Regions from separate parts of the Streptomyces sp. JNUCC 63 genome, predicted to be linked through region 1. Evidence: riboswitches for the same ligand, from Rfam matches in the RefSeq annotation. Region 1 holds a riboswitch; each other region holds the start of a gene.

What was found. A riboswitch is a leader RNA that binds a small molecule or an ion and turns the genes downstream of it on or off. The one in region 1 is predicted to bind cobalamin.
Region 2: linked by a shared signal. The riboswitch ahead of nicT (Nickel transporter NicT) and the one ahead of ACX25U_RS11935 (ribonucleoside-diphosphate reductase subunit alpha) in region 1 are both predicted to bind cobalamin.
Region 3: linked by a shared signal. The riboswitch ahead of ACX25U_RS28085 (cobalamin biosynthesis protein) and the one ahead of ACX25U_RS11935 (ribonucleoside-diphosphate reductase subunit alpha) in region 1 are both predicted to bind cobalamin.

What each region holds. Positions count from the first base shown of each region.
Region 1 covers NZ_CM135963.1:2,653,495-2,663,193, forward strand. The annotation lists gene ACX25U_RS11900 (carbohydrate ABC transporter permease) at 1-409, opposite strand, end outside; gene ACX25U_RS11905 (carbohydrate ABC transporter permease) at 406-1,392, opposite strand; gene ACX25U_RS11910 (extracellular solute-binding protein) at 1,520-2,806, opposite strand; gene ACX25U_RS11915 (GntR family transcriptional regulator) at 3,266-4,030, shown strand; gene ACX25U_RS11920 (DUF3311 domain-containing protein) at 4,104-4,418, shown strand; gene mctP (monocarboxylate uptake permease MctP) at 4,415-6,025, shown strand; gene ACX25U_RS11930 (GNAT family N-acetyltransferase) at 6,100-6,609, shown strand; cobalamin riboswitch at 6,682-6,818, shown strand; gene ACX25U_RS11935 (ribonucleoside-diphosphate reductase subunit alpha) at 6,941-9,346, shown strand; gene ACX25U_RS11940 (ribonucleotide-diphosphate reductase subunit beta) at 9,346-9,699, shown strand, end outside.
Region 2 covers NZ_CM135963.1:3,977,897-3,987,595, reverse strand. The annotation lists gene secD (protein translocase subunit SecD) at 1-524, shown strand, start outside; gene ACX25U_RS18265 (TraR/DksA family transcriptional regulator) at 688-1,020, shown strand; gene ACX25U_RS18260 (hypothetical protein) at 1,575-2,360, shown strand; gene ACX25U_RS18255 (hypothetical protein) at 2,357-2,722, shown strand; gene ACX25U_RS18250 (NAD(P)-dependent oxidoreductase) at 2,808-3,725, opposite strand; gene ACX25U_RS18245 (hypothetical protein) at 3,861-4,142, shown strand; gene ACX25U_RS18240 (DUF4142 domain-containing protein) at 4,265-5,080, shown strand; gene ACX25U_RS18235 (LAETG motif-containing sortase-dependent surface protein) at 5,308-6,276, shown strand; gene ACX25U_RS18230 (ArsR/SmtB family transcription factor) at 6,308-6,661, opposite strand; cobalamin riboswitch at 6,742-6,942, shown strand; gene nicT (Nickel transporter NicT) at 6,974-8,107, shown strand; gene ACX25U_RS18220 (nucleoside hydrolase) at 8,104-9,108, opposite strand; gene ACX25U_RS18215 (hypothetical protein) at 9,158-9,699, shown strand, end outside.
Region 3 covers NZ_CM135963.1:6,107,778-6,117,476, forward strand. The annotation lists gene cobN (cobaltochelatase subunit CobN) at 1-63, opposite strand, end outside; gene ACX25U_RS28080 (cobyric acid synthase) at 60-1,607, opposite strand; gene ACX25U_RS28085 (cobalamin biosynthesis protein) at 1,604-2,545, opposite strand; cobalamin riboswitch at 2,647-2,785, opposite strand; gene ACX25U_RS28090 (DUF397 domain-containing protein) at 2,913-3,164, shown strand; gene ACX25U_RS28095 (hypothetical protein) at 3,439-3,903, opposite strand; gene ACX25U_RS28100 (helix-turn-helix domain-containing protein) at 3,946-4,803, opposite strand; gene ACX25U_RS28105 (hypothetical protein) at 5,049-5,270, opposite strand; gene ACX25U_RS28110 (anion permease) at 5,303-6,577, opposite strand; gene ACX25U_RS28115 (class II aldolase/adducin family protein) at 6,732-7,439, shown strand; gene ACX25U_RS28120 (alpha/beta hydrolase) at 7,557-8,687, shown strand; gene ACX25U_RS28125 (hypothetical protein) at 9,043-9,699, shown strand, end outside.

The sequences.
Region 1 (9,699 bases):
GCAGCAGGAAGACCGGGATGATCATGGCCACCAGCGGCACCATCTGGACCGCCAGGATGCCCACGATCACGACCTTGCGGCCGCGGAAGGCGAAGCGGGAGATGGCGAGCGCGGCCAGCATGCCGACGACCATGCCGATCGCCACCACCGACAGCGACACCACCAGGCTGCGGCCGACCGGGCCCCAGAAGTCGGCGATGTCCAGCGCCCGGCGGAAGTTCGACAGGGTGATCCCCGTCGGCAGCAGGCTCGGGTCCGGGTCGATGGCGTCCTTGGCCGGCTTGAACGCCGTGTTGAGCATCCAGTAGAGGGGGAAGCCGACGGTGACGAAGACGAGCAGGCCGAGCAGGTTCCAGCCGATCCTCGCCCTCCGGCGGCGGGGAGCTGCGAGGGTACTCGTCCCGCTCATTCGACTTCTCCGATCTTCAGCATCTGGCGCATGTAGACGGCGACCACGCCGAGCAGCAGCAACACGGTGATCAGGGCGATCGCCGAGCCCTGCGCGTAGTCGTTGACCACGAAGGCGCGGTCGTAGGAGTAGGTGTTGAGGACCTGGAACTCCGCCTCGGGGTGGCCGCCCCGCATCACGAACACCTGCGGGAAGACGCCCATGTCCCAGATCACCGACAGGGTCGTGAGCATCACGATGATCGGCTTGAGGATCGGCAGGGTGACGTGGCGGAAGACGCCCCAGGCGCCCGCGCCGTCCAGCCGCGCGGCCTCCTCCAGCTCCTTGGGCACCTGGGTCAGGCCCGCGCCGAGCGTGATGACCACGAAGGGAACGGCGCCCCACACCACAAGGAGCATGATCACGGCCAGGCCCTCGGGTCCGCTCGCGAACCAGTTGTGGCCGACCATCTCGACCCCGGGCAGCTTGCTGAGCAACGCGTTGAAGACACCGTAGTCGGAGTCGAAGAGCCACTTGAAGACGGTGGTGGCCACGATGACGGGCATGCCCCAGCTGGCCACCAGCACGATGTTGATCAGGACCTTGAGCCAGGTCGAGACCCGCTGCAGCAGCAGTGCGATCGCCATGCCGGCGACCATGGTGAAGACCACGCAGCCGACGGCGAAGACGATCGTGCGCAGAACGACCGCCCAGAACTCGCCGTCGCCCAGCACATGGGTGAAGTTGGCGAACCCGGCCCACTCGGCCGGCTGGAAACCCCACAGCTGCGGCTGGCCGAACTTCTGGAAGGACAGGGTGACCAGGCGTGCCAGCGGATACGCCATGACCAGGGTCAGCACCAGCAGGCAGGGCGCGAGCAGCAGCCAGGGGGTCGCGGCCTCGCCGGAGGTGCGCTGTCCGCGCGGGCGGTCGGGGACGGCTGGTGGTGGCGCCTGCCGTGGTGGCGGCGCCTTGGCAGGGGTGGTCGTGTCTGCGGCACTCATCGCGCGCTCCTCAGCGGTCCCTCAGGTCGTACGCAGGCAAAGCCCCGTACGACCGTGCGCGGGCCGGGCCGTCGCACGGTCGTACGGGAAGCAGGGCCCCGCCCGGCGGCAGAGCCCTGCACGCAGGTCATTTGGTGTTGATGACCTTGTCGATCGCGGCGTCCGCCTCCTTGGCGGCCGCCTCGACCGACTTCTTGCCGGTGCCGATGTTCTGCAGCATGGTCTGCAGTACCTGGGCCTTCTCGACCTGGCCCCAGCCGGGGGCCATCGGAACGAACCAGTTGGACTCGGCCGCGGTGGCCGGGACGGCCGTCGCCGGGTCGTTCTTCAGCGTCGTGAGGTCGGTCTTGTTGTTGGGCAGGTTGCCCTTGCCCATCAGTCCCTTCTGGCCCGAGGGACCGGTGAAGGCGTCGATCCACTCGGCGGCGAGCGCCTGCGCCTTGGACTTCACCGGGACGGCGAGGTCGGAGCCGCCCAGGAAGACCGGCATGTTCTTGCCGGACGGGCCGGGCATCACGAAGTTCTCGATGTTGTCCTTGAGCTTGCCGGTCTTGTCGTTCTTCGGGTCGGCCGAGGTCGCGCCCTCCCAGGCGGCGCCGAAGATCATGCCGGACTTGCCCTGGCCGTAGACGATGTAACGGTCCGACTCGTCCTTGGTCTTGTCGCCGTGCATGTACTTGTCGACGACGTTCTTGAACTCGTTGAGTCCCTTGAGGGACTCGGGCGAGGAGAGGTCGGCCTTCCACTGGCCGCCCTCCTCCTTGGCGATGGAGCCGCCGGCGTCGTAGACGAAGGACATGGCCGCGTACCAGTCGCGGGTGGGCTGGTACCAGGCGCTGAACTTGTCGCCCTGCTTCTTCTGGACCTTGTCCAGGTCGGCCGTGAGTTCCTGGTATGTCTTCGGCACGGACTTCACACCGGCCGCGGCGAAGACGTCCTTGCGCCAGTTGGCGACCCGGCCACCCGCGTAGTACGGGACGCCGTAGGTCTTGCCGTCGTAGGTCACCGAGGCCTTCAGGCCGTCCAGCCAGGCGTCGGACCCGGCGAACTTCGCCGGGTCGACGGGGGCGAAGGCGCCCTTGACCATGTAGCCGAGCATCTCGGTGTTGCCCATCTCGACCACGTCGGGGGCCTTGTCCGTGGCGAGAACGGCGTCCAGCTTGGTGTTCTTGTCCGGCCAGCCGTAGTACTCGTGCTTGATCTTCAGGCCCGGGTGCTTCTTCGTCACCGCGTCGTCGGCGGCCTTGACCAGCTCGGGCCAGTTGTTCTGGGCGTCCACGGTGAGCCAGACGGTCAGCTCCTTGGCGTCGGCGCCGCCCTTGTCGGAGCCCCCGTCCTTGTTGTCACTCCCACACGCCGCGATGGAGACCATCATGCCCGCGATACAGATCGCGGCAACCAGCTTGCGCTTCACGCCATCCTCCTCAGGGATGCCACAAACCCCCCTGCCTCCCCGCGGTTGAGCGACATACGAGCGTCGGCGCATCACCGCCCGTGGGGCCGGGACCTGGACCAATGGTGTAGACCAGTAGGGGGAGCTTGGCCCAGACCAATAGGGCTGTCAAGGGCGCGCAAGCAGGCTCGAGAAGGCCGTTACGGGACCGCGATATGCAGGGACCTTTCATTGCCCATCCGGCCAAACGGACGCGTCCGCTCCCCTGGACCACTGGCGACCGCCTCCCGTCCGGGGCATGTCCGCCGACGTGGACCACCGGGCTCGCGCCGGGGATGGACTAGACCAACCGCGGTCACGACGGTATACAGAGGAGATCACGGAGCGTGCGGGTGACCACCGCGCACCAAGCCGTGCCACGATGTGAGCCGTGGCCGATGGATGTCGGTCGCTTCGGCACAGGAGCCGGGAAGGCAGAGCATGAGCACCGACGTCAGCAGTGCGGAGAACGAGGGTGGGACGACCGTCCGTACCGCGCGCGTGCCCAAGTACTACCGCCTGAAGAAGCACCTGCTCGACATGACGGAGACCCAGGCGCCCGGCACGCCGGTCCCGCCGGAGCGGACGCTGGCGGCCGAGTTCGACACCTCGCGCACCACCGTGCGCCAGGCCCTGCAGGAACTGGTCGTCGAGGGCCGGCTGGAGCGCATCCAGGGCAAGGGCACCTTCGTCGCCAAGCCGAAGGTCTCCCAGGCCCTGCAACTCACCTCCTACACCGAGGACATGCGCGCCCAGGGACTGGAGCCGACCTCGCAGCTCCTCGACGTCGGCTACATCACCGCCGACGACCGGCTGGCCGACCTGCTCGACATCACCGCCGGCGGGCGCGTGCTGCGCATCGAGCGGCTGCGCATGGCCAACGGCGAGCCCATGGCCATCGAGACCACGCACCTGTCGGCCAAGCGCTTCCCGGCGCTGCGCCGCAGCCTGGTGAAGTACACCTCCCTCTACACCGCCCTCGCCGAGGTCTACGACGTCCGTCTCGCCGAGGCCGAGGAGACCATCGAGACCTCGCTGGCGACTCCGCGCGAGGCGGGTCTGCTGGGCACCGACGTGGGCCTGCCGATGCTGCTGCTCTCCCGGCACTCGGTGGACCGGGAGGGCCGGCCGGTGGAGTGGGTGCGGTCGGTGTACCGCGGGGACCGCTACAAGTTCGTGGCCCGCCTCAAGCGCCCGCAGGAGTAAGGATCTTGTGACGGAGCAAGGCTCTTGTGGCACGCGTGCTCAGCGGTGAACAGCGAGGGGACGGAGTCGCCACATGTCGAATGCCCCGGATATCACCAGAGCGGCGGTGACACCCGCACGGGTGGTCATCGCCCTCTGTCTCGTCGCACCCTTCGTGGCGCTGTTGTGGGTGGGTTCCTACGCCAGGACGGAACCCACCTTCATCGGCGTCCCGTTCTTCTACTGGTACCAGATGCTGTGGGTGGTCCTCTCCACGGTCCTGACCATGGTCGCCTACCGGCTGTGGCAGCGTGACCGGCACGCCCGGACCGCAGCGACCGCCCCGTCCGCCGCGAGCGGCCCGTCCGCCACGACCGCCGCGACCGAGGACGGGGGTGCGGACCGGTGAAGGACGGCGTCAACGGCGTCGCGCTCGGCGTCTGCATCTTCTTCTTCGTGCTCGTCACCGTCATGGGATTCCTGGCCGCGCGCTGGCGCCGGGCCGAGAACGAGCACAGCCTGGACGAATGGGGCCTGGGCGGCCGGTCGTTCGGCACCTGGGTCACCTGGTTCCTGCTCGGCGGCGACCTCTACACCGCGTACACCTTCGTGGCCGTGCCCGCGGCGATCTACGCCACGGGCGCGGCCGGATTCTTCGCGGTGCCGTACACGATCCTGGTGTATCCGCTGATCTTCACGTTCCTGCCGCGGCTGTGGTCGGTGTCCCACCGGCACGGGTACGTGACCACCTCGGACTTCGTCCGCGGCCGGTTCGGCTCCAAGAGCCTGTCGCTGGCGGTGGCGCTCACCGGCATCCTCGCCACCATGCCGTACATCGCGCTCCAACTCGTCGGCATCCAGGCCGTGCTGGACGTGATGGGCGTCGGCGGCGGCGACAACACCCACTGGTTCGTGAAGGACCTGCCGCTGCTGATCGCCTTCGGCGTGCTGGCGGCGTACACCTACTCGTCGGGGCTGCGCGCGCCCGCGCTGATCGCGTTCGTGAAGGACTCGCTCATCTACATCGTGGTGGCGGTGGCGATCATCTACATCCCGATCAAGCTGGGCGGGTTCCACAACGTATTCGCCAAGGCGGGCGAGAAGTTCACCCAGGCGGGAGCGGGCGGGGTGGTGCCGGCGCCGGCCGGCCAGTGGACGTACGCCACGCTGGCCCTGGGCTCCGCGCTCGCGTTGTTCATGTACCCGCACTCGATCACCGCGACGCTGTCCTCGCGCAGCCGTGAGGTGATCCGCCGCAACACCACGATCCTGCCGCTGTACTCGCTGATGCTGGGCATGCTCGCCCTGCTGGGCTTCATGGCCATCGCGGCCGGGGTGAAGGTGAGCAACGGTCAGCTCGCCATTCCGCAGCTGTTCGAGAACATGTTCCCGGACTGGTTCGCGGGCGTGGCGTTCGCGGCGATCGGCATCGGCGCGCTGGTGCCGGCGGCGATCATGTCGATCGCGGCAGCGAATCTGTTCACCCGCAACATCTACAAGGACTTCATCCGGCCGGAGGCGACGGCGAAGGAGGAGACCCGGGTCTCCAAGATCGTCTCCCTGCTGGTGAAGGTGGGCGCGCTGGCCTTCGTGCTGACCATGGACCGGACGGTGGCCATCAACTTCCAGCTGCTCGGGGGCATCTGGATCCTGCAGACCTTCCCGGCCCTGGTCGGCGGCCTGTTCACCCGCTGGTTCCACCGCTGGGCGCTGCTGGCGGGCTGGGCGGTCGGCATGGTCTACGGCACGGTCGCGGCCTACGGGGTCGCCTCGCCGACGCAGAAGCACTTCGGCGGCTCGGCCAAGGAGATCCCGGGCATCGGCGAGATCGGCTACATCGGTCTGACGGCGTTCGTGGTCAACGTGGCCTTCGTGGTGGTCCTGACGGTCGTCCTGAAGGCGGTCAAGGCACCCGAGGGCGTCGACGAGACCAGGCCGGAGGACTACACGGCGGACGCGGGCGACCCGGGGGTCGAGGTCGAACTCCCGCCGGCCACCGCGGGAGCCGCCCACTGAGGAGCGGGCACAGCACGGGCCGCCGGAGGAGAACCGGCGGCCCGCTGTCGTACCCGTGCGGCACACTCACCCCCATGGACATCGCGATCCGGCCGGTCGAGCCCGGCGAGTACGACACCCTCGGGGAGATCACCGCCCAGGCCTATCTCCAGGACGGGCTCCTCGACTTCGGGGAGAGCGACACGTACCTCGTCGAGCTGCGCGACGTGGCCAAGCGGGTGGCCGCCGCCGAGGTGCTGGTGGCCGTGGCGGACGGGAAGGTGCTCGGCGGCGTGACCTTCGTGCGCACCGGGGGCCCCATGGCCGACATCTCCGGCCCGGGCGAGGCCGAGATACGGATGCTCGCGGTCGCGCACGCGGCACGCGGCCGGGGCGCCGGCGAGGCGCTCGTGCGGGCCTGCCTGGACCGGGCGCGGGCCACGGACGGCTGTGTCCGCGTGGTGCTGTCGACCCAGAGCTCCATGCGCGCCGCCCACCGGATCTACGAACGCCTGGGCTTCGTCCGCGCGCCCGAGCGGGACTGGAACCCGATGCCGCACGTCGACGACATCTCTCTGCTCGCCTACGAACTGAACCTGAGCTGACGCCGAGTTGCCGCCCTGACACGGACTCGGCACAACATCTGGGGGTGTCTTCCCCCGCCCGACACGACATGTATGCTCATGCTCGCTGTCACCGCAGGGGAATCCGGTGCGAATCCGGAACTGTCCCGCAACGGTGTACTCGTACACGTATGCCCGCATGGCCGTGTACGTGCGTCAGTCCGAGGACCTGCCGACAGTGCGCCCGGCCGTCCGGTCCGGGTGCCCTGACGTCCGGGCCTCGTGGAATGGGCCGGTGGACGCGACGCCACGTGCGCTCGTGTGCTGCCCCCTGCCCTCGGCGAGGCCCCGTGCCGAGCGAGGGAGACCCCACGTGACCATCGCGCCAGCCGACCCGGCCTCAGCCGCGGCCCCGGAGCCCGACAGTCCCGGCACCGCACTGCTGCGGACCCTGACCGAGCTGACCGCCGACCTCCCCGACGCCGACCCCGGCCGGGTCGCCGCCGCCGCGCTGCGCGGCCGGTCGGCGCACGCCGACGAGGCCGAGCTGCGCGAGCTGGCCACGGAGGCGGCCGCCGGGCTCATCTCCGAGGACCCCTCCTACTCGCGGCTGGCCGCCCGGCTGCTGACCATCGGCATCCGCGCCGAGGCCGCCTCCCAGGGCGTCACGTCGTTCACCGGGTCCATCGCCGTCGGCCACCGCGAGGGCCTGATCGCCGACCGGACCGCCGCGTTCGTCCGCGTGCACGGCGAGCGCCTGGACGCGCTGGTCGACCCGGCCGCCGACGACCGCTTCGGCTACTTCGGCCTGCGCACCCTGCACAGCCGCTACCTGCTGCGGCACCCGATCACCCGCAAGGTGATCGAGACGCCCCAGCACTTCATGCTGCGGGTGGCGAGCGGCCTCGCCGAGGACGACACCGCGCGCTCCCTCGACGAAGTCGCGGCACTGTACGGGCTGATGAGCCGCCTCGACTACCTGCCCTCCTCCCCCACGCTGTTCAACTCCGGCACCCGACACCCCCAGATGTCGTCCTGCTATCTGCTGGACTCCCCCAGGGACGAGCTGGACTCGATCTACGAGCGCTACCACCAGGTCGCCCGTCTGTCCAAGCACGCCGGCGGCATCGGCATCGCCTACTCCCGCATCCGCTCGCGCGGTTCGCTGATCCGCGGCACCAACGGGCACTCGAACGGCATCGTGCCGTTCCTGAAGACCCTGGACGCCTCGGTGGCCGCCGTGAACCAGGGCGGCCGGCGCAAGGGCGCGGCGGCGGTCTACCTGGAGACCTGGCACTCGGACATCGAGGAGTTCCTGGAGCTGCGGGACAACACCGGCGAGGACGCCCGCCGTACGCACAACCTGAACCTCGCGCACTGGGTCCCGGACGAGTTCATGCGCCGGGTGAACGCCGACGAGCGGTGGTCGCTGTTCTCCCCCTCCGACGTGCCCGAGCTGACCGATCTGTGGGGCGAGGAGTTCGACGCCGCGTACCGGGCCGCGGAGGCGAGGGGCCTGGCGAGGAAGACGATGCCGGCCCGCGACCTGTACGGCCGCATGATGCGCACCCTGGCGCAGACCGGCAACGGCTGGATGACCTTCAAGGACGCCGCCAACCGCACCGCCAACCAGACGGCCGAGCCGGGCCACGTGATCCACTCCTCCAACCTGTGCACGGAGATCCTGGAGGTCACGGACGACGGCGAGACGGCGGTCTGCAACCTCGGGTCGGTCAACCTGGGCGCGTTCGTGCACGACGGGGACATCGACTGGGAGCGGCTGGACGAGACGGTGCGTACCGCCGTCACGTTCCTGGACCGGGTGGTCGACATCAACTTCTATCCGACCGAGCAGGCGGGCCGGTCCAACGCCCGGTGGCGCCCGGTGGGTCTGGGCGCCATGGGCCTGCAGGACGTGTTCTTCAAGCTGCGGCTGCCCTTCGACTCCCCGGAGGCGAAGGCCCTGTCCACCCGGATCGCCGAGCGGATCATGCTCGCCGCGTACGAGGCCTCCACCGATCTCGCCGAGCGCCCCCAAGCACCTACGACAAGCTCCGGTGCAGGGGGGACCCCCATCGGCCCTCTTCCGGCCTGGGAGAAGACCCGTACGTCCCGGGGTGTGCTGCACCCCGACCACTACGGCGTCGACTTCTCCTGGCCCGAGCGCTGGGCGGCCCTGCGCGAGCGCATCGCGGCGGTCGGCATGCGCAACTCGCTGCTGCTCGCCATCGCCCCGACCGCCACCATCGCCTCGATCGCGGGCGCGTACGAATGCATCGAGCCGCAGGTCTCCAACCTGTTCAAGCGCGAGACGCTGTCCGGGGAGTTCCTGCAGGTCAACTCCTACCTGGTGGCCGATCTGAAGAAGCTCGGTGTCTGGGACGCCCGGACCCGGGAGGCGCTGCGCGAGGCGGGCGGCTCGGTGCAGGACTTCGCCTGGATCCCCGAGGACGTACGGAAGCTGTACCGCACGGCGTGGGAGATCCCGCAGCGCGGCCTGATCGACATGGCGGCGGCCCGCACCGCGTTCCTGGACCAGTCGCAGTCCCTGAACCTGTTCATGGAGACGCCGACCATCGGCAAGCTCTCCTCGATGTACGCGTACGCGTGGAAGCGGGGCCTGAAGACGACGTACTACCTGCGCTCCCGCCCGGCCACCCGGATCGCCCGCGCGGCCCAGGCGCAGAACCGCGCCACCGCCCCCGTACAGCAGGTGACCGAACCGGACGCCGTCGCCTGCTCCCTGGAAAACCCCGAGTCCTGCGAGGCCTGCCAGTGATGACCAGCAACCAGAATCTCCTCGACCCCGGCTTCGAGCTGACTCTGCGTCCGATGCGCTACCCGGACTTCTACGAGCGCTACCGGGACGCCATCAAGAACACCTGGACCGTGGAGGAGGTCGACCTCCACTCGGACGTCGCCGACCTCGCGAAGCTGACGGCGGGCGAGCAGCACCTCATCGGCCGGCTGGTCGCGTTCTTCGCCACCGGCGACTCGATCGTCGCCAACAACCTGGTGCTGACCCTCTACAAGCACATCAACTCCCCCGAGGCGCGGCTGTACCTGAGCCGGCAGCTCTTCGAGGAGGCGGTGCACGTCCAGTTCTACCTGACGCTGCTGGACACCTACCTC
Region 2 (9,699 bases), 1.3 Mb from region 1:
CCCTCGGCGCCCAGCTGCTCTACCTCGCCGCCCGCTTCCGCTGGCTGTTCGGCTCCGCCGCGGTCGCCGCGCTCGCGCACGACGTGGTCATCCTCGTCGGCGTCTTCGCGTGGCTGGGCAAGCCCATCGACGGCGTGTTCCTGGCGTCCCTGCTCACCGTCATCGGCTACTCGGTCAACGACTCGGTCGTCGTCTTCGACCGCATCCGGGAGCTGGTCCGGCGGAACCGCAAGGCGCCACTGCCGGAGATCACCAACAAGGCGGTCCTGCAGACCCTGCCCCGCACCGTCAACACGGGCATGGGCGCGCTGCTGATCCTCGCCTCCCTGGCGGTGCTCGGCGGGGACTCGCTGACCGACTTCGCGCTCGCGCTGCTCATCGGTCTGGTGGTCGGCACCTACTCCTCGGTGTTCACCGCCACCCCGCTCGCCATCGAGTTCAGCAACCGGCGGGGGGACACCCCGAGCCGCCCGCAGCGCCGCAAGCCCGCGGCCCGCCGGTCCGCACAGGGCGCGCAGGTCTGATTCGGCCGTTCCGGTGGGCGGTGCACCCCGCCGCCCACCGGAAATGGGTGCTGCGACCGATGGCCGCGGCTTCCGCGCCGGGCCAGTCTGGAGGGCCAGGAGGGGGGCCGTACATCACCGCGGCCCCCCTCACCGGCTCTTGCCAGAAGGGACCGTATCGCCGATGTCGTTGGAGACCACCCGCAGTGACTCCGCGGCCGAGCGCATGAGCGCGCACGAGGCCCGGCAGCGCCTGGAACACGAGCGCAACTCCCGCCTCGCACAGATGCGGGCCGTCGAGGAGAGCGCCAACGGCGCTCAGGAGGCCGACGACCTCCTGAGCGCGCAGAAGAGCGCCCTGCGGCAGGCGCTGAAGGACATCGAGGCCGCCTTCGGACGGCTGGACGACGGTTCGTTCGGAAGCTGCGAGGACTGCGCCAAGCCCATCCCGGTGGAACGGCTGGAGATCCTGCCGTACGCCCGCTGCTGCGTGCCCTGCCAGCAGCGCGCCGGCTGACCCCTGCTCCCGGGCCGCGCCCGCACCCCCACCACGGGGTGGAGGAGGCCGGCCGATGACCCTCGGAGACATCACGGCGACCGCCGCGCGCACCGAGCGCACCCCGGGGGCCGCGCCGCCCGCCCGGTGCGGCGCCCTCGCCGATCCGGCCGGTCGTCACGTTCACCGCCCCGGTGCCGAGCGACCCGCGCCACCGCACCACCGCCGTCGGCGTCCTCCGGACGCTGCGGCCGCGGGCCGTGCCGGCCGTCGACAGCGTCCGGGCCCCTGCTCGCCGAGGGCGCGGAGCCGCCGAGGCCCTGCACCCGGCCCGGCGCCATCCCGCGCTGGGCGCTACGCGGTCCCGGCGGCTCCTCCGACACCGGGCTGAGGCCCGGGTCGCGCCGTCCGTGGGAACGCGCCGGTCCGGATTACGGTCCATACGGTTGTGCGCGGCGGATGGGGAAACTCCTTCGAGGAGCCGAGCGGCGGTGCAGGGGAACAAGGGAGGGGACGAGGTCGTGGCCCGGTTCGCGCGGTTCGCCGTACGGACCTTGCACGGCGAGTGGCACGCCATGGTCGTCGACCCCGTACGGCAGTTGACGCGCCGCGGCCTGTCCGGGCTGGTGCTGGCGTTCGTGGCGGCCTTCGGCGTGATCTTCTTCCACGAGGTCGCGCAGCGGCCGGCCGGCGAGACGGCGGTACGGCTCCTCGGCGGCGTCCAGGCGGACCTGCCGCTGTGGCTGGCCCTGCTGCGCACCCCGGTGTCGCTCTACGTCCCGGCGCTGGACCTGCCGGTGTGGGCCGGCATCACCCAGCTCTTCCTCGCGTTCGCACTGGCCGAGCTCACCCTGGGCCGGGGCCGGACGCTGTTCATCTCGTACGCGACCACGCTGGCCGGCACCCTCACGGTACGCGTGATGATCGCGGCGGGTCCCGGCTGGTGGGGGCTGGGGCTGCCGCCCGAGGCCGGGCAGGTGCTCGACACCGGGCCGTCCGCCGCCGTGGTGGGCCTGTTCACCTATCTGTCGGTCGTGCGACGCGCCCCGGTCGTCTTCTTCCTCACCGGTGGATCGATGGTGGTGGAGTCGATCGTCGTACCCAACCTGGCCGGCCGCGAGCACCTGATCGCGGTGGCCGCGGCGATCGTCCTGGCGCTCTTCCACGGCCGCGGACCGGGACGGCTGCCGGGCAGGGCGGCCGTACCGGCCCTCCGGCGGCGCCCGTCGACGCCGGCGGGCGCCCGGACGGGAGCGGTCCCGGTGGCCGTGCCGGGGCCGTCCGTTCATGTCCCGGGTGACGACGCCCGGGACATCAGCACCTATCCTGAGCTCGTCAGGGGGAGGGGGAGGGAACAGTGAGCTGGATCTGGTGGGTGCTGATCCTGTTCTGGACGGGTGGTTTCGCCTGGTTCGCCGACACCGTTCGCACCGCGCTGCGCAACCGGCACGAGCGGAAGCTGGAGCTGATGGAGGCGGCGAAGGCGGATCGGCTGGCCGTGGAGGCGGCGCACAAGCCGCCGGAGCCGGTGTGCGGTTGCACCCACCATCTGGCCAAGCACGACAAGAGCGGCCGCTGCCACGAGCGCGTCGAGGTCCCGACGGCCTGGGACGAGAACAAGAAGCCGCTGCGCTTCGAGCCGGGCCAGTGCAACTGCCAGCAGTACGTGGGTCCTCAGCCGCTGTCCCAGGTGTACGCCGACGAACTCACCGACCGCGCCTGACCATCCGGGACCCGCGCGGCCGGCCGACTCCGCTCCACGTTCCGCCGGCATCCCGACGGCGCCCCGGTGTGCCCCGGTTGCCCCGTCACGACTCCGTCTGCTCGTGGTCCGCCTCGGCCGAGTCGCGGTCGGTGAAGCTCGCGAAGTACGCCGCCGCCATGTCCTCCTGACCGTGCCCCTGGGCGGCGGCGCGGGCGAAGCGTTCGGCGCTCGCGGCGGCCACGTCGAGGCGGACGCCGTGGCGCTCGCCGGCCCGGACGATCAGGCGGGCGTCCTTCTCCGCGGTGGTCACCGCGAAGCTCGGCGGGAGGAACTTCCCCTCGAGGATGACGCCGGCCTTGGCGTGCAGGTAGCCCATGTCGAGCGGGCCGCCCGCGATGAGGTCGAAGAAGCCCTGCGGATCCACGCCGAGCCCCTTGGCCAGGGCCAGCGCCTCGCCGGTCGCGGCGGTGACCGCGACGACCCAGCTGTTGGTCACCAGCTTCAGCCGCGTGGCGGAGGCCGCCGCGGCGTCCTCGCCGGTCCACACCGTACGGGCGCCGACCGCCTCGAACACCGGAGTCACCGCCTGCCGGCCCTCGACGGGTCCCGCCGCCAGCACGGTCAGCTGTCCGGCCTCGGCCGGCTGCTTGGTGCCCAGCACGGGCGCGTCGTAGAAGACCAGGCCGTGCTCGCCGGCGAGGGCGGCCAGTTCGGCGACCGACTCCAGTCCCGCCGTGGTCGACTGCGCCCATGCGGCGCCCCGGCGCAGCGCGGGGGCGGCCTCGCGCATCACGTCCAGGACCGTGCCGCCGTCGTAGAGCATCGTCAGGACCACGTCGGCGTCGCGCACCGCATCGGCGGGGGTCCCGGCGACCTCGGCGCCGTCGGAGGCCAGCGGCTCGGCCTTGGCCCGGGTGCGGTTCCAGACCCGGACGGTGTGTCCGGCGCGCACGAGGTTGCGGGCCATCGCGGCGCCCATGATCCCGGTGCCCAGGACGGCCACGGTACGGGTGTCGGTCATGTCGTCCACCTCCTTATCCATGCGGTGAGTGTCGCCCGGGCCCGGGCCCGGCGTCCGCACGGGTGACCTACGGGTGCGGGTACCCGTCCCCGGCTGTTCACCGGAGGTGCGGGCGAACGGGCAGCGGGAGGCGACATGGCCGATCCCTCCGGCCTCTCCCGGCCGCTGCTGAAGGAGGTGCTCGCCGACCCGCCGCACCTGCCCGAGACACCGGCCCTGCTCGCCGTACGCCGGCTGGGCCCGCGGGCACGGGAGTCGGCGGCCCGCGTCCCGGAGGGGGAACCGGTCGAGACGCGTGCCCGGCCGATCGCCCGGGTCACGGCGTCGGTGGGCGTGGGTCACTGTGGCTGCGGCGCCGGCGGAGCGGGAGCAGCCGGTCCGGACGCGGGTGCGGCCGAGGATGTCACCGGCGGGTGAGCACCGTCACACCGACGGCGGTGACTTTTTACCAGATCAAAAGGTTCTTTACGCTTCCCTGCACGTATCACTGGGTGTCCGAACCGCCTGTGGGCGGGATCCACGACCGCGCAGGAGGCACGGTGCGCTTTTCGCGGAACGCGACGGGAACTCTCTTCGTGGGCGGTGCCCTCAGCCTGACCCTCGCCGCGCTCGCCTATCCGAGCATGCTCGGTCTGGAGAAGGTCTCCAGCGACGGCGACCGGATCATCGCCCAGACGCAGTGGGGGCCGCTGACGGAGTCGGACCGGGACTTCGTGGTCAAGGTGCGCGCGGCCGGACTGTGGGAGTACCCCCTCGGTCAGATAGCCCTGAAGAAGGGGACGACCCCGGAGGTCGTCACCGCCGGCAGGCACCTGATCGACGGTCACGCGGCACTGGACACCAGCTGCCGCAAGATCGCCCCCCTGCTCAACATCACGCTGCCGAACGTGGCCAGCCCGCAGCAGGAGGGCTTCGTCACCACGATCGCGAACAAGAACGGCAAGGATTTCGACTCCGAACTGGCCAACATCCTGCGCATGACGCACGGCTCGATCTTCAACACCATCGCGAAGGTCCGCTCCACGACCAAGAACAGCCTGGTCCGCGAGCTCGCCAACCAGGCCAACGACACCGTCCTCGACCACATCATGGTTCTGGAGGCCACCGGACTGGTCAACTTCGAGCAGACGCTGCACATGCAGACGAGCCCGCCGAAGCTGCCCGCCACGGACCTGACCCCGCCGCCCCCGTCCGGCCGCCAGCCCATGGTCGTACTCACCCCGCCGCCGACCGCCACGTCGACCCCGCTAGTGATCCCCGGCGAGCCGACCCCCAGCCCGCAGGCCCCCAACCCGCAGGCCCCCAACCCGCAGGCCCCCGACCCGCAGCAGACCCCCAGCCCGCAGGTGGGGTGAGTCGCGGAACACCTGGTTCCTCATGTGACACAAGCGTGATGGAGCAGTGAACTCGGTTCGTGTTCCCGAAGTTGACATGTTTCAACCGCGCACACGACCATGAGCGCACACTGTGGCGCATGTGACCGATGGGCCCGTTGTTTCTTCCGTCTTTTGTGGGCCCTTCCCTGGTCCGTGCCGTAGTCCTGCGACCAATCACCCCTGTGCACAAGCAAGATGGGATCCGTATGTCCATAGCCAGACGTGTCACCGCCGGCCGCCTGCTGGGAACGGGCGCCGCGACGCTCGCCCTGTGTGCCGCCTCCGTCGCCGCCGCCTCCGGTGCCTGGGCCCACGGCGCGCCCGGCGGTGACGGCTGGAAGAACGGCGGCCAGTACAAGCCCGGAACGGGCGCGGGCAAGGTCACCGAGAGCGACCGCTGCCAGTTCTCGCTGGACGGCAAGAACTTCTTCGACGCCGTCAAGGTCGACGACCAGAGCCTGCGGCCCAGCGAGGACGGCAAGGTCCACATCAAGGTCCGTACCGCCCGTGACGCCACGGCCTGCACCGCCTCCCTGGCCTCCTACCTCGCCCACGGCCCGACGTTCGCCACCTCCGGCGAGCAGGTGTTCGTCGACTTCGACACGGTGACGGTCAAGCGGGGCGAGACCGACTCCCTCGACATCGCCGTGCCGGACGCCGGCTGCTTCGCGCAGATCGACCTGTACCGCGGGGCGGTCAAGTTCGACGGCAGGACGGACGCGAACGACGGTTTCGAGCACGGTGAGCTGCCCAAGGGCCCGGACCGCCCGGTCATCAAGGACAAGCTGATCGCGGCCTGGAACGGCGGCACCAAGGACTGCACGGCCACCGAGCCCGAGCCCGAGACCCCGTCCACCCCGCCGTCCTCGGCCCCCGCCGAGCCGCCGGCCCCGGCGGAGGAGTCGGCCCCGGCGGAGGAGTCGGCGCCTCCGGCCGACAAGACCCCCTCCGAGACGGAGAGCCCGTCGTCGAGCCCGAGCGAGACCCCGGCCCCGTCGGCCTCCGGCTCCACCACCGCCCCGGCCCCGGCCCCGAACGGCGGCGGCGGCGACCTGGCGGAGACCGGCGGCGGCAGCAACACCGGCCTCGTCGCCGGCGGCGCGGCGGTGCTGCTGGCGGGCGGCGCGGCGATCGTGGTCGCCACGCGGCGCCGGGCGGCGAACCGCGCCTCGTGATGCGCGCGGGGCTGTTCGAGCAGACGGCGGTTCAGGCCGCCGCGCAGTGCTCGAGCAGCCCCGCCACCTCCGCGTCCACCACCCGGTAGCGCACCACGCGCCCCTCCTTCTCCCCCGCGACGACCCCCGCCGCCCGCAGCAGCCGCAGTGCCTGCGACACGGCGGGGTCGTTCATGTCCGTGGCGAGGGCGAGGTCGGACACGGCGAGCGGCCCGGCGCGGTGCAGCGCCAGCAGCAGGGCGAGCCGCTTGGGGTCGGACAGCAGGGAGAAACGCTCCGCCCAGGTGTGGACGGGACCGGCGTCGCCGATCGCCGCGATGGCGTCGCACACCCGGTGACCGTCGATGGTGCGACGGCCGGCGCGGTCGGCAGGGACGAGATGCATGGCGCCATCCTCGCAGGCACCACCCTGTGATCTTCCATACCTGCGCAGCTGTGCAGCTATGCAGGCGACCGTCCGTACCTCTACGGTGGGCGGGCCGTGGTGCTCGGGAATCCGGTGACGGCCCGTCAAGGGTCCATGCCGGAGCGGCCCTCGCCACTGTGATCGGGGAGTTCCCGTCCCGTCCGGCAGCCGCCGGGCCACTGGTCCAACGACCGGGAAGGCAGGGACGGAGAGCGTTTCACCCCGTAAGCCAGGAGACCGGCCACGGCAGCTCACGAGGAGATCCACGAGGTGCTGGAGCGTGATGACCGGATGACCCTGCCCAACCCTGCCCCCACGCCGACGTCCGCGCGGACCGCGTCCGCGCGGCCGACGTCCTTCGCATGGCGCCGGGAGGACACCCTCAGGACCGCCGGCCTGATGGCCGTGATCGCCGCACTGCACATCGTCGCCTTCGGCATCCTGTTCCTGCTCGTCGTCCCCGGTAACTACCAGGTCGGCACCAAGGCGTTCGGCATCGGACTCGGCATCACCGCGTACACGCTCGGGATGCGGCACGCCTTCGACGCCGACCACATCGCCGCCATCGACAACACCACCCGCAAGCTGATGGCCGACGGCAAGCGGCCGGTGTCGGTGGGCTTCTGGTTCGCGCTCGGCCACTCCAGCGTCGTGGTGGCGATGGCCGCCCTGGTGGCGGGCGGCGCCCAGCTCGCCGGCACGCTGATGAACGACGACTCCCGGACCCACCAGGCGCTCGGCGTCCTCGGAACGGCGGTGTCCGGTACGTTCCTGTACCTCATCGCCGCCCTCAACCTGGTCGCCCTGGTCGGCATCCTGAAGGTCTTCCGGGCGATGCGGGCGGGCACCTACGACGAGCGGGAGCTGGAGGCGCACCTGGACTCCCGCGGCTTCATGAACCGCGTCCTGGGCCGGCTCACCAAGTCGATCTCCCGCCCGGGCCAGATGTATCCGCTGGGCTTCCTGTTCGGCCTCGGCTTCGACACCGCCACCGAGGTCACGCTGCTGGTGATGGCGGGCTCGGGCGCGGCGGCCGGCCTGCCCTGGTACGCGATCCTGTGCCTGCCGCTGCTGTTCGCCGCCGGCATGAGCCTGTTCGACACGCTCGACGGCACGTTCATGAACTTCGCCTACCAGTGGGCGTTCTCCAACCCGGTCCGCAAGGTGTTCTACAACCTCACCATCACCGGCCTGTCCATCGCCGTCGCCTTCTTCATCGGCACCATCGAGCTGGTCGGCGTGCTCCACGACAAGCTCGACCTCCGGGACGCCGTCACCGGCTGGATCGCCGGCCTCGACCTGGACAACGTGGGCTACGTCGTCGTCGGCCTGTTCGTCGTGGTGTGGGCGGCGGCGGTGACGTACTGGAAGGCGGCGAAGGTGGAACAACGGTGGGCGGTACGGCCCGCCGCCGACACCGACTAGTCGTTCCCCGTCCCCTCCACGGTGGCCAGGAACAGCTTGACGTACCGTTCGGCGTCGATGTCCAGCGCCACGTCCACCAGGGGCTGTTCGCGGGCCTCGCCGTGCAGTTCCGCCTCGCCCGGGCGCGGGCGGCGGTCGACGACCGTCTGCCCGCGGGCCGGGCCCGGCGCGAGGTTCACCTCCACCGGCAGCCGGTGGGTGGTCAGCCCCGCCGGGTCGGCGACCGAGCAGACCGTGCCCGCGTCGCCGAGGCCGCCGAAGGGGACGTCGTTGCCGGTGGCCGGGGTGCGGTGGGACAGCAGCCGCCCGGCCAGCCGGGCGCCGGGCTCACCGCGCTCGCGCAGCCGCCGTACGTCCGCCTCCGGCACGAGCACCCGCTCGAACACGTCCAGGCCGTACATCGTGACCGGCACCGCGGCGGTGAGCAGGATCGCCGCGGCCTCCGGGTCGTGCCAGACGTTGAACTCGGCGACCGGCGTGGCGTTTCCGGTGGCCACCGCGCCGCCCATGAACACGATCCGCTCGATGTTGCGGGTCACCTCGGGGTGGGTGCGCAGCAGCAGGGCGATGTTGGTCAGGGGAGCGGTGGGGACCAGCGTGACCGGACGGGGCGAGGCCAGGATCGCGTGGCGCAGCAGCATCACCGCGTCCACGTCGGCGGGCCGCCGGGACGGCACGGGCAGCCCGAGGTCGCCCATGCCGTCCCGGCCGTGCACGTGGTGGGCGGTGCGCAGGGGTTCGAGCAGCGGCCGCTCGGCACCCCGGGCCACGGGAACGGCGGGTGCGCCCGCCTGTTCCAGGACGGTCAGCGTGTTCCGTACCACCTGGTCCACGTCCGTGTTCCCGGCGACACAGCCGACCGCGCGCAGGTCGAGGCCCGGGTGGCGGACGGCGAACAGCAGGGCGAGGGCGTCGTCGACGCCGGTGTCGCAGTCGATGACCACGGGAGTGGGCCGAGAGGCCACGGGCGCTCCTTCCGTCGGACCGGACCCACCCCCCATCGTCACTCCCACAGCCCGGTGCCGCGCGCGGCCACCCTCCCCCAATCTCTTGAACGCGCAGGGGGACCCCCATCCCGATCCGCCGCAGCAGCTCCTCGACGGGTACGGCACCCGGGCGGCGCCCGTCCCGCAGCCGTACGGCGGCCTGGTCGCCGCCGGCCTCCCGCTGCCCGATTTTCCCGGCGCCGCTCACCCGGACGGACCGGCGCGCTGGTGGGCGGGGCGGCCGGGTGGTGCGGTGGGAGAACAGCACTCGCCCCTCTGGAGGCCCCGCATGTTCCGTCCCCCGGCCCGTGTCCTGCCCGCCCCGGTCCTGGCCGCGGTCGCCCTGCTGACCGCGGCGGCCTGCACCTCCGGGCAGGCCGGCCGGGCCGCCGAGACCGCCGCCTCCCCGTCGGTGGCCCGCCCGGCCGCACCGGCCTCCGTGCCTCCGACCGCCGCGCTCACCCAGGAGCAGGCGCAGAAGGCACTGCTCACCGAGGCCGACCTGGGTCCGGCGTGGGCACCCACCCAGGGGGCCGCGACCTGGCGGGACGGCGTGCTCAAGGCGCGGGCCGAGGTGCCCGACTGCCAGCGTCTGCTGGACGCCCT
Region 3 (9,699 bases), 3.5 Mb from region 1:
GCCCGAGGCACGGGCCGCCAGCAGATCGGTGTCGGCGGTCGACAACAACAACACTGTGCTCATGCGGGCGCTCCCGGTGGAATGAAGGGCAGTCCTTGCGGCGCGCCCGACTCGATGAGCCGCCACAGCGCGTCCGTGTCCGCGTGCTGTTCGATCAGGTCGCCGAGCCGGTCCAGCTGCTCCTCGCGCAGCGCGGCGAACGAGGTGTCGGCGGCCGGTACGAAGCGGCGGCCCGCGGCGGCCGCCACCTCGCGCAGGAAGGCACGCCGGAAGCCGTCGGACTCCAGCGAGCCGTGCCAGTGCGTGCCCCAGACGGCCCCGACCCGGCAGCCGTCCAAGAAGGGCTCCCCGCCCATGACTTCGGCGACCCCGTGGTGGATCTCGTAGCCCTCGACCCGTTCGCCCAGGGCCTCGCCCTCGGGCCGGGTGAGGGTCTTCTCGCGGGCGAACCGGACCCGTACGGGCAGCAGCCCGAGGCCGTTGACCCGCCCGGCCCGCGACTCGACCTCGTCCTCGATGTGCTCGCCGAGGACCTGGAAGCCGCCGCAGACGCCGAGGACCGGCCGCCCTTCGGCAGCCCTGCGGCGCAGCGCCTCCGCGAGGCCCCGCTCGCGCAGCCACTGAAGCGCCCGGACGGTGCCCCGGGTCCCGGGCACGATGACGAGGTCGGCGTCGGTCAGCTCCTCCGAGCGGTCCACGAACCGTACGACGACGCCCGGTTCGGCGGCGAGTGCGTCCACGTCGGTGAAGTTGGACATCAGCGGAATCGCGCAGACGGCGACCCGCAGCACGTCCTCGCCCACCGGGGGCGCCACGGCCGACTCCCGCACCGCGCCCCGGAGCGACACCCTCCCCCGAGCTCTCGACTGCGTTCGAGCAGGGGGGACCCCCATCCCGTCCTCCTCGTCGATGCCGAGCCCGTGCCGGAAGGGCAGGACGCCGTACGTGTGCCGTCCGGTGAGCCCGTGCAACATGTCGAGCCCGGGTTCGAGCAGCGAGACATCGCCCCGGAACTTGTTGACCAGGAACCCGGCGACCAGCTCCTGGTCCTCGCGGGACAGCAGGGCGAGCGTGCCGAAGAAGGAGGCGAAGACGCCGCCGCGGTCGATGTCGCCGACGACCAGCACGGGCAGCCGAGCCCCCCGCGCGATCCCCATGTTGACGATGTCGGTCCGGCGCAGATTGATCTCCGCCGGGCTGCCCGCCCCCTCGCAGATCACCGCGTCGTACGTGCCCCGCAGCTCGGCGAGGCAGTCCAGCACCGTGCCGAGGAGCTTCTGCTGCCGCCCGCCGTGGTAGCCGCGCGCGCTCAGCTCGCCGACCGGCTTCCCCAGCAGCACGACCTGGCTGCTCTGCTCGCCGCCGGGCTTGAGCAGCACCGGGTTCATCAGCGCGGTCGGCTCGATCCGGCACGCCTGGGCCTGCATGGCCTGCGCCCGCCCGATCTCGGCGCCCTCGCGGGTGACGAAGGAGTTGAGGGACATGTTCTGCGCCTTGAAGGGCGCGACCTTCACGCCCTGCCGCACCAGCCACCGGCAGATCCCGGCCGTGACGACGCTCTTCCCGGCGTCGGAGGTGGTGCCGGCGACGAGCAGACCGCCGTTCATGACGTACGTCCTCTCCTCAGCAGCCGTGCGCCCGCGCACACGCCGAGCGCGAGCCAGCTCACGCGCCGGGAGAGCCGTACGGCCCGTTCGATGTCCCCCGCCCGGACGGCGCGCCCGGAGCCGTTGAGCACCGGGCGGTGCTCCACGCGCCCTCCGTAGGAGAGCGTGCCGCCCAGCCGCACGCCGAGCGCCCCCGCGAACGAGGCCTCGACCGGGCCGGCGTTGGGGCTCGGGTGCTTGCCGGCGTCGGCGCGCCAGGCCCGTACGGCACCCCGTGGGTCGCCTCCCGCGACGGCCGCGAGGGCGGCGGTGAGCCGTGCTCCCGGCCATCCGGCGAGGTCGTCGAGGCGGGCCGAGGCCCAGCCGTAGCGGCGGTAGCGGGGGGACCTGTGCCCGACCATGGCGTCCAGGGTGTTGACGGCCCGGAAGCCGAGGAGGCCCGGCACTCCGGCGACGGCGCCCCACACCACGGCGCCCACCACCGCGTCGGAGGTGTTCTCGGCGACGGACTCGACGACGGCCCGGGCGATCCCGTCGGCGTCCAGCGCCTGCGGATCGCGCCCGCACAGGTGCGGCAGCCGCGCCCGGGCGCCCTCGACGTCCCCGGCCCCGAGCGCCTGCCCGACCGCCCGTGCCTCCCGCGCGAGCGAGGTGCCGCCGACGACGGCCCAGGTGGCCGCGGCGGTCAGGGCGACGGAGGCGGTACGGGAGCGGTGCACGGCGGACGCGGCGAGCGCGGCCGTCACCACGGCGCCCCCCACGCACACCGCGGTGTGCAGGGTGCCCCAGCCGCGGTGGTCCCGCCACAGCACGTGTTCCACGGCACCGGCGGCCCGTCCGAACACGGCGACCGGGTGCCCGCGGCGGGGATCGCCGAGGAGCAGGTCACCGAGGAGGCCGGCGGTGGCGCCGTACGCGAAGACGCGGTCGGCACCCATCGGGTCAGCCGGCCGTGGGTGCGGTCGGGATGTCGCTGGTGAACCTCGGTCGGCAGCCGCGCATGGCGATATGTCCTCACTCAGGGTGTCCACGCCCTGGTTCGACGAGACCGGCGGTGAGAGTTCCTGGCTCCCGGGGGTTCTTCCCCGGTCACAGTGGCGGGACCGCGCCGGATTCGCACCGGCTTCCTCTCTTGCCGCCGTACATGGCCCCGGCAGTCCACCACGCCCCGTGAACACCCGTCAACCTGCCTTTGACCTGCGGCGGACCAGTGTGCTGAGGCCCACACCCGTGACGCGGCGTCAGTGGCTTGAAACAGCTGTTTTTTACCTCTTCCGCAGGTGTGAAGCTGGGAAGACTTCCGGCATGGACACCCATGGAGGCAGAAGGAGGTGGGCGTTGGCAGGCAGGGAGCCGTCGGGGCGTGCGTGGGTCAGGAGCAGTTACTCCAACCAGAACGGGGAATGCGTGGAAGCGGCCCTCGCACAGGGCCGCGTGCTCGTGCGCGACTCGAAACGGCCAGGGAACGGCGGAGACGGCGAAGTTCTCGCCTTTCGCCGTGCGGCGTGGTGTGGTTTTCTGGCTGGGCTGGGGGACCCGGAGGCGGGCGGCTCATGATCCGCCGGGGGGACGGGAGGCGCACAGATGCGAGAGCGAGCTGAACAAGGGACGGCGTCGGCCGGTGCGGGCAGTTCCGGCGGAGCGAAGGAGAGCCGGCACTCGGCGGTGGGCCCGCTGGCCCTCTTCGCCTTGGTCACCGGGGTCGTCGCGGTGGGGTTGGGAGCGCTGGCGGGGCTCCTGGTGCCCGGTGGTGCGGCGCGGGGTGTCGTCTGGCTGCTGGTGACCGTGCTCATCGCCGTGGCCGCCGGTCTGTGGTGGGGGCTCACCCCGGTCACGGAGCGGCTCCGGGTCCTGAACCGTGCCCTTGCGACGGCTCAGCTCCCAAGCGCGCCCCGTCGCTGACCCCGCCGGTCTCTGAGCCGCTGGAGCGTCGGCGCAGCGCTCTGCCCAGTACGGCGCTCAGTGCCGTGACGAGCGCGGCGCCGACCGCCCCGGCGACCGTCGTGGTCAGCGGGGTGGCGGCTCCGGAGGGAATGCTGGGGGCGACCCGGGTGGCGACGGCGAGGCTGAGCAGCAGAGCACTCGCGCAGGCGGTGCCCAGCAGCAGCCGGGCCGACAGCAGCCGGATCTCGTTGGAGACCCGGGCGCTCTCCAGCTCGATGAGCCCCTGGAGCCATTCCGGCTGCTTGATCGCCTCGACCTTGACGGCGTTGTCGTCGAGTGGAACAGCGTTCTCCGGTTCGACGTCCCCCGTGCGCAGGCGTTGCCACCACGCTCGTATTCCGAAGACCGCCATGGCCCTCCCACCCCGTTCCCGCCCGGGTCGTCCCGCCCGGGGTCAGCTGTTGTCCAGACTCTCCCTGACCGCGGCGAGCAGCTCAGTCATCCGGTCGCCCTCGTACGCGATCGCGCCGATGTCTTCGAAACATTCCTGGAAGCGGACCATCAGCGCCAGGTCGTCACGGCTCGACAGGCCGCCTCCCGGGCCCTCGACGTAGAGCAGGTCGTCGTCGTCCTTGAAGCTCAGCAGGATGAACGGCGTCCCGACGCTGAAGTGCGCCCCGGCGGACAGGGGCAGCAGCCGCAGCGTGGCGCGCGGATGCTCGGCCAGCGTCAGGATGTGGTCGATCTGCCGGCGCATCACCGAGGGCCCGCCGATCTGGCGGCGGATGGCCGCCTCGTCCAGCACGATGTCGATGTCGGGGCCGTCGTCCGCGTCGAAGAACCGCTCCTGCCGGGTGAGGCGGAGATCCACGAGTTGCCGCACACTCGTCTCCGGGATCTGGACCGACAGCAGCGCGGTGGCGTAGTCCTCCGTCTGGAGGAGGCCCGGCAGGACGACCGGGTTGTACATGCGGATCGTGTCCGCCGAGCCCTCGTACCCCAGGTACAACGCGTACTGGGGTGACACCACGTCGCTGTACTGCGCCCACCATGACTGTCCCTTCGAGCCGCGGGCCGCGTCCTCGAGCTCCGCGACCAGTCCGGGGTCCGTGACCTCGTACAACTGCAGCAGTGCTCGCAGGTCCGTGACTCCGAGGCTGACCGTGCCCGCCTCGATCCTGATCAGTTTCGAGAGCGACCATTCGAGGGCTTTCGCGGCGTCCCGCTGGGTCATCCCGGCGTTTTCGCGGGCCTTGCGCAGTTCGATTCGCAGCCTGCGTCGGTTGAGGCTCGGATCGATGTCTCTTGGCATGGCGCTCCCTGCCACATGTCGGCGTTGACTCGTCGGGCTGCCACCATCGAACAGTAACTACCCATGAGAGTAGGTGACTTAGACCACGGCGGCTAGCGTTCGTCAGTATGACATGTGTCGTTTTGATGGGCTCACGCTGCTGCGTCGAATGCGAATAAACCCCCCGCAAGGGGCACACAGTGCCCTACGGGGGGTGATGCAGAAGTTGCGCTTGGGGCCTTGTCAGGCCGGTGTTCCTTCTGGTGTCAGCTCACAATCAGGGAAATTCCATAGGCGACAGCCGCCGCGCACAGCGCGAAGCACACATACGCCCCGGCTGTGGCGACGAGGGCCGACTCGCCGCGGTTCGATGCCGCCTCGCGGCGGGAGAGACCGGCGATGCCGAGGGTGAACAGGGCGACGAGGCCCACCGATACGCCGAGGCTGACGCCGAAGACGGAGCCGAGGGCCGCCCAGTCGATCTTCATGGTGCTTCTCTTCCTTCTGCCTGGACGCGGGCTCAGACGGCGGCGGCCGGCGGGGTCGCCGTGGGCGCGGGGGCGGGCGTGGCGGGCGCGGACGCCTGGGCGGGGATCGTCGCCGTGAGTTCCTCGCTCGCCGGGGAGGCCGGGGGCGGGGTGACGGCGGCCATGGCCTGGGTGACCACGCCGGCCGGCTCCTCGGTGTCGCCGGTGTGGGTGTCGTTGACGTTGGTGTGGTCGACGACCTCGCGGCGGGAGATCTTCCAGATCGCGGCGCTGGAGGCCACCAGGAACACGGCGACGAACGCGGTGCCCCAGTCGCCGAGGCGCGTCACGGCCTCCGCGCCGGCCCCGACCAGGGCCGCGGCCGGCAGCGTGAGGCCCCAGGCGACGAGCATGCGGGTCGCGGTGGACCAGCGGACGACACCGCCCTTGCGGCCCAGGCCGGCGCCCATCACCGAGCCGGAGACGACGTGCGTGGTGGACAGGGAGAAGCCGAGGTGGGAGGAGGCCAGGATGGCGGTGGCCGCGCTGGTCTGGGCGGCGAAGCCCTGCTGCGGCTGGAGGTCGGTCAGGCCCTTGCCCATGGTGCGGATGATGCGCCAGCCGCCGATGTAGGTGCCGAGCGCGATGGCCACGCCCGCGGAGGCGATGACCCAGACGGGAGGGTTGGAGCCGGGGGCGAGGGCGCCGCCGGTGACCAGGGCGAGGGTGATGACACCCATCGTCTTCTGCGCGTCGTTGGTGCCGTGGGCCAGCGAGACCAGGCCCGCGGAGGCGATCTGGCCGGCGCGGTGGCCCTTCTCGGCCGCCTTGCCGTCCGACTTCTTGCCGAGGCCGTACGACAGCCGGGTCGCGAACAGCGCGGCGATGCCCGCGACGAGTGGGGCGGCGAGCGCCGGGATGAGCACCTTGGTGACCAGGGCGCCGCCGTGCACCGCGCTGAAGCCGGCCGAGGCGACGGTGGCGCCGATCAGACCGCCCATGAGGGCGTGCGAGGAGCTGGAGGGGAGCCCGACCAGCCAGGTCAGCAGGTTCCAGAGGATCGCGCCCACCAGGGCGGCGAAGATGACCTCGGGACGGATGCCGCTCTCGTCGACGAGACCTTTGGAGATCGTGTTGGCGACCTCCACGGAGAGGAAGGCGCCCACCAGGTTGAGCACGGCGGACATGGCCACCGCGACCTTGGGCTTGAGTGCGCCGGTGGAGATGGTGGTGGCCATCGCGTTGGCGGTGTCGTGGAAACCGTTCGTGAAATCGAACGCGAGTGCGGTGACCACCACAATCGCGAGGATCAGCGAGAAGTTTTCCATTTACCTGGCAATCGTTCGAGCGTCATTGGCGCGTTGAACGTAGGTAACCAGGGTGAACAGAAGATGAACTGGGGCGGTCGTCGCGGTGTCCGTTCCTGTGATCCGCCAGGGAGACGCTGGTCACTTCCGGGGCGTGTCCTGACAGGATCGGGGCATGACGGAGCAGCGGCGGGAGAGAGAAGACGTACAGGGGCACGCAGGGGGCGCGCGGAGTGCGGCGGAGGTGGCCGGCGCATGGGAGGCGCTCGTCGCGGCGGCCCGCCGCACGGTGGCCGACGGACTGGTCGCCGGCACCTCCGGCAACGTCTCCGTGCGCGTGGGCGACACCGTACTGGTCACCCCGTCCGGTGTCCCCTACGACCGGCTCACACCCGACGACGTGACCGGCGTCGACCTGGAGGGACGGCAGGTGCTCGGCACGCTGGTGCCGACCAGCGAGCTGCCCCTGCACCTCGCCGTCCACCGCACCACCGACGCCCGCGCCGTCGTCCACACCCACGCCGTGCACGCGACGGCCGTCTCCACGCTCGTCACCGAGCTGCCGCCGATCCACTACATGACCGGCGCGCTCGGCGGGCCCGTCCGGGTCGCCCCGTACGCGATGTACGGCACCGAGGAGCTGGCCCGGAACACGCTGCGCGCGCTCGCCGGCCGCACCGGCTGCCTACTGCGCAACCACGGCACGATCACCTACGGCACCACCCTCGACCAGGCCTACGACCGCACCGCCCAGCTGGAGTGGATGTGCCGCCTCTGGCTGACGGCGTCGTCCGTGCCCGGTCTGACGCCGGCCCTGCTGACGCCGGAGCAACTGGCGCAGGCGGGGGAGCGGCTGCGGGGGTACGGACAGCCGGGGCGGTAGCGGCCTGTGCGGGCGGCGCAGGGGTGAACGCCGCTCTTCGGTGGAACTCGCAGGGTCATGTCACCCCGACCCTTCCTCCCACTGGCCCGTGGCCGGGTACGCCACGACACTGGTCCCGTGCGCACAGTCACAGCGACGGCCGCGGCCGTCACCGCAGTCCTGGCGGCGGCCGGCGCGACGAGCGTCGCCGCGGGCCGGCTCGCCAGCGACGCCGCGCTCAGGGCGGTCCCGGGCCGGCCGCTGCCCACCGAACCGCGGCTGACCGTGCACGGCACGGCCGCCGGCCAGATCACCCTCACCCGGGACCTGGCCTCCCTGCGCCCCGGCACCTACGGTCTGGCCGGCAACGACTCCCACGCGGTGGTCGGCCCCGTCCTGCCCGGTGCCCCGCACCGCCCCGACACCGTCGTACGCCGCCTGGAACGTGTCACCCACGGCTCCCTGCACCCCCGCGACAAGGTGTGGCTCACCCCCGGCCTGCACGTCGGCAACCCCCGCTCCGCGCTCGGCCTGGACCACGACGACGTGGAGGTCCTGGGCGAACTCGGCGCCCTGCCCGCCTGGTTCGTGCCCGGGGTGCGCGAGACCTGGGTGATCGCGGTGCACGGTCTGGGCGCCACCCGCGAACTGGCCATGAACGTCATGGAGTTCCTGCACGACCGGCACTTCCCGGTGCTGGCCCTCGCCTACCGCGGCGACGTCGGCGCGCCCCGCTCCCCGGACGGGCTCAACCACCTCGGCGAGACCGAGTGGCGCGACCTGGACGCGGCGATCCGCCACGCGGTGCGGTACGGGGCCGAGCGGGTCGTCCTGCTCGGCTGGTCCACCGGCGCCACGATGGCCCTGCGGGCCGCCCGCCGCTCGGAGCTGCGCGAGCGCGTCTCCGGGCTGGTGCTGGACTCCCCGGTGCTCAACTGGGAGGTCACGGTGCGGGCCCTGGCCCGGGCCCGGCACACCCCGGGGCCGCTGCTGCCGCTCGCGGTGCGCGCCGCGCAGGGGCGCGCCGGCCTGTACGGCGACCGGCTCACCGAGGCGACCGATCCCGAGGGGCTCACGGTGCCGACGCTGATCTTCCACGGCCCCGGCGACCAGGTGGCCCCCTGGCAGCTCTCCCGCCGCCTCGCCGACCGCCGCCCCAACCTGGTCGCCCTGCACACGGTGCGGAACGCTCCGCACGGCGCGATGTGGAACGCCGACCCCGAGGGGTACGAGGAGACGCTGCGGCGCTTCCTGACGCCGCTGATGTGAGCCGGGGCGGAGGCCGGGGCCCGCGGGTGGGCCGGACCGGGCCGTTCGGGTTCCGTTTCGGCCGGTGACCGCGGCCCCCGACGGCCTTCGGCGCCGGCCTGATGGCGTCGTGCCGCCCTCCTCCCGACCCCTCCCTTGGCCATCCCCGTCGCCCGGCGTGACATTCCGTTTGGGTTTTCGGACCGTCAACCGGAAGACTGCACCCGTGACGTCCCGTATCCCGCGCGACTCCAGGCTTCGACTCGTCCGCCCGCGACCCCTGGCCGCCGCCCCCCGAGCCGTGAACCAGCGGCATCCGCGCCGCGCCGCGCCGCGCCCTCCGGAGGGCACTCCGGCCCCCGCGGAGCTGGCCAGAATGGCGCGCTCCCGGCTGGCCGGGGCGGCCCGCGTGGCCCGCTGGGCCGACGCCGCCCTCGGTCCCGGCCGCGACGGGGCGACCGGCGGCGGCAAGGCCACCCTCTCCGACGCGTCCGCCGAACACGCGGCCGGTGCCCTGGGCCTGACCGCCGATCAGGTCCGCGTCGACTGGGACACCGCCCGTCTCGCCGGCCTGATCGAGGTGCACGGCGACAGTGCCCGCTCCGGCTGGCGGCTGCGCGCCTGGAACCGCGACGACAGCGCCGTCCTGCGCGGCTGGGTCGCCCTCTTCGACGCCTGGTCGCTGGCCTGCCCGGAGCCCGGGGGCCACGAGCCCGCCGCCGTCGCCGAGGTCGTCTCGGCCATGCCGCAGGTGCTCTCCTTCCTCCAGCTCTCCGCCGGCCCCGTCCCCGTCGACCAGCTCCTCGACCTCCTCCAACAACGCGTCACCGAACTCCGCACCGAACGCTGCGAGATCCCCTACGACCCACAACCCACCCCGACCGCCCCGGCAACGACCGGTGCCGGCGAGCCCGTGGGCCCGCGCCCCGGCGCCGCGCACGGGGCGGCGGGCCCTGCCGCCCGGGCCGCCGACGGCAGTGGGCCCGGGGGTTCGCGACGCGCCGCCGCGCACGGGTCGACGGACCCGGCCGCC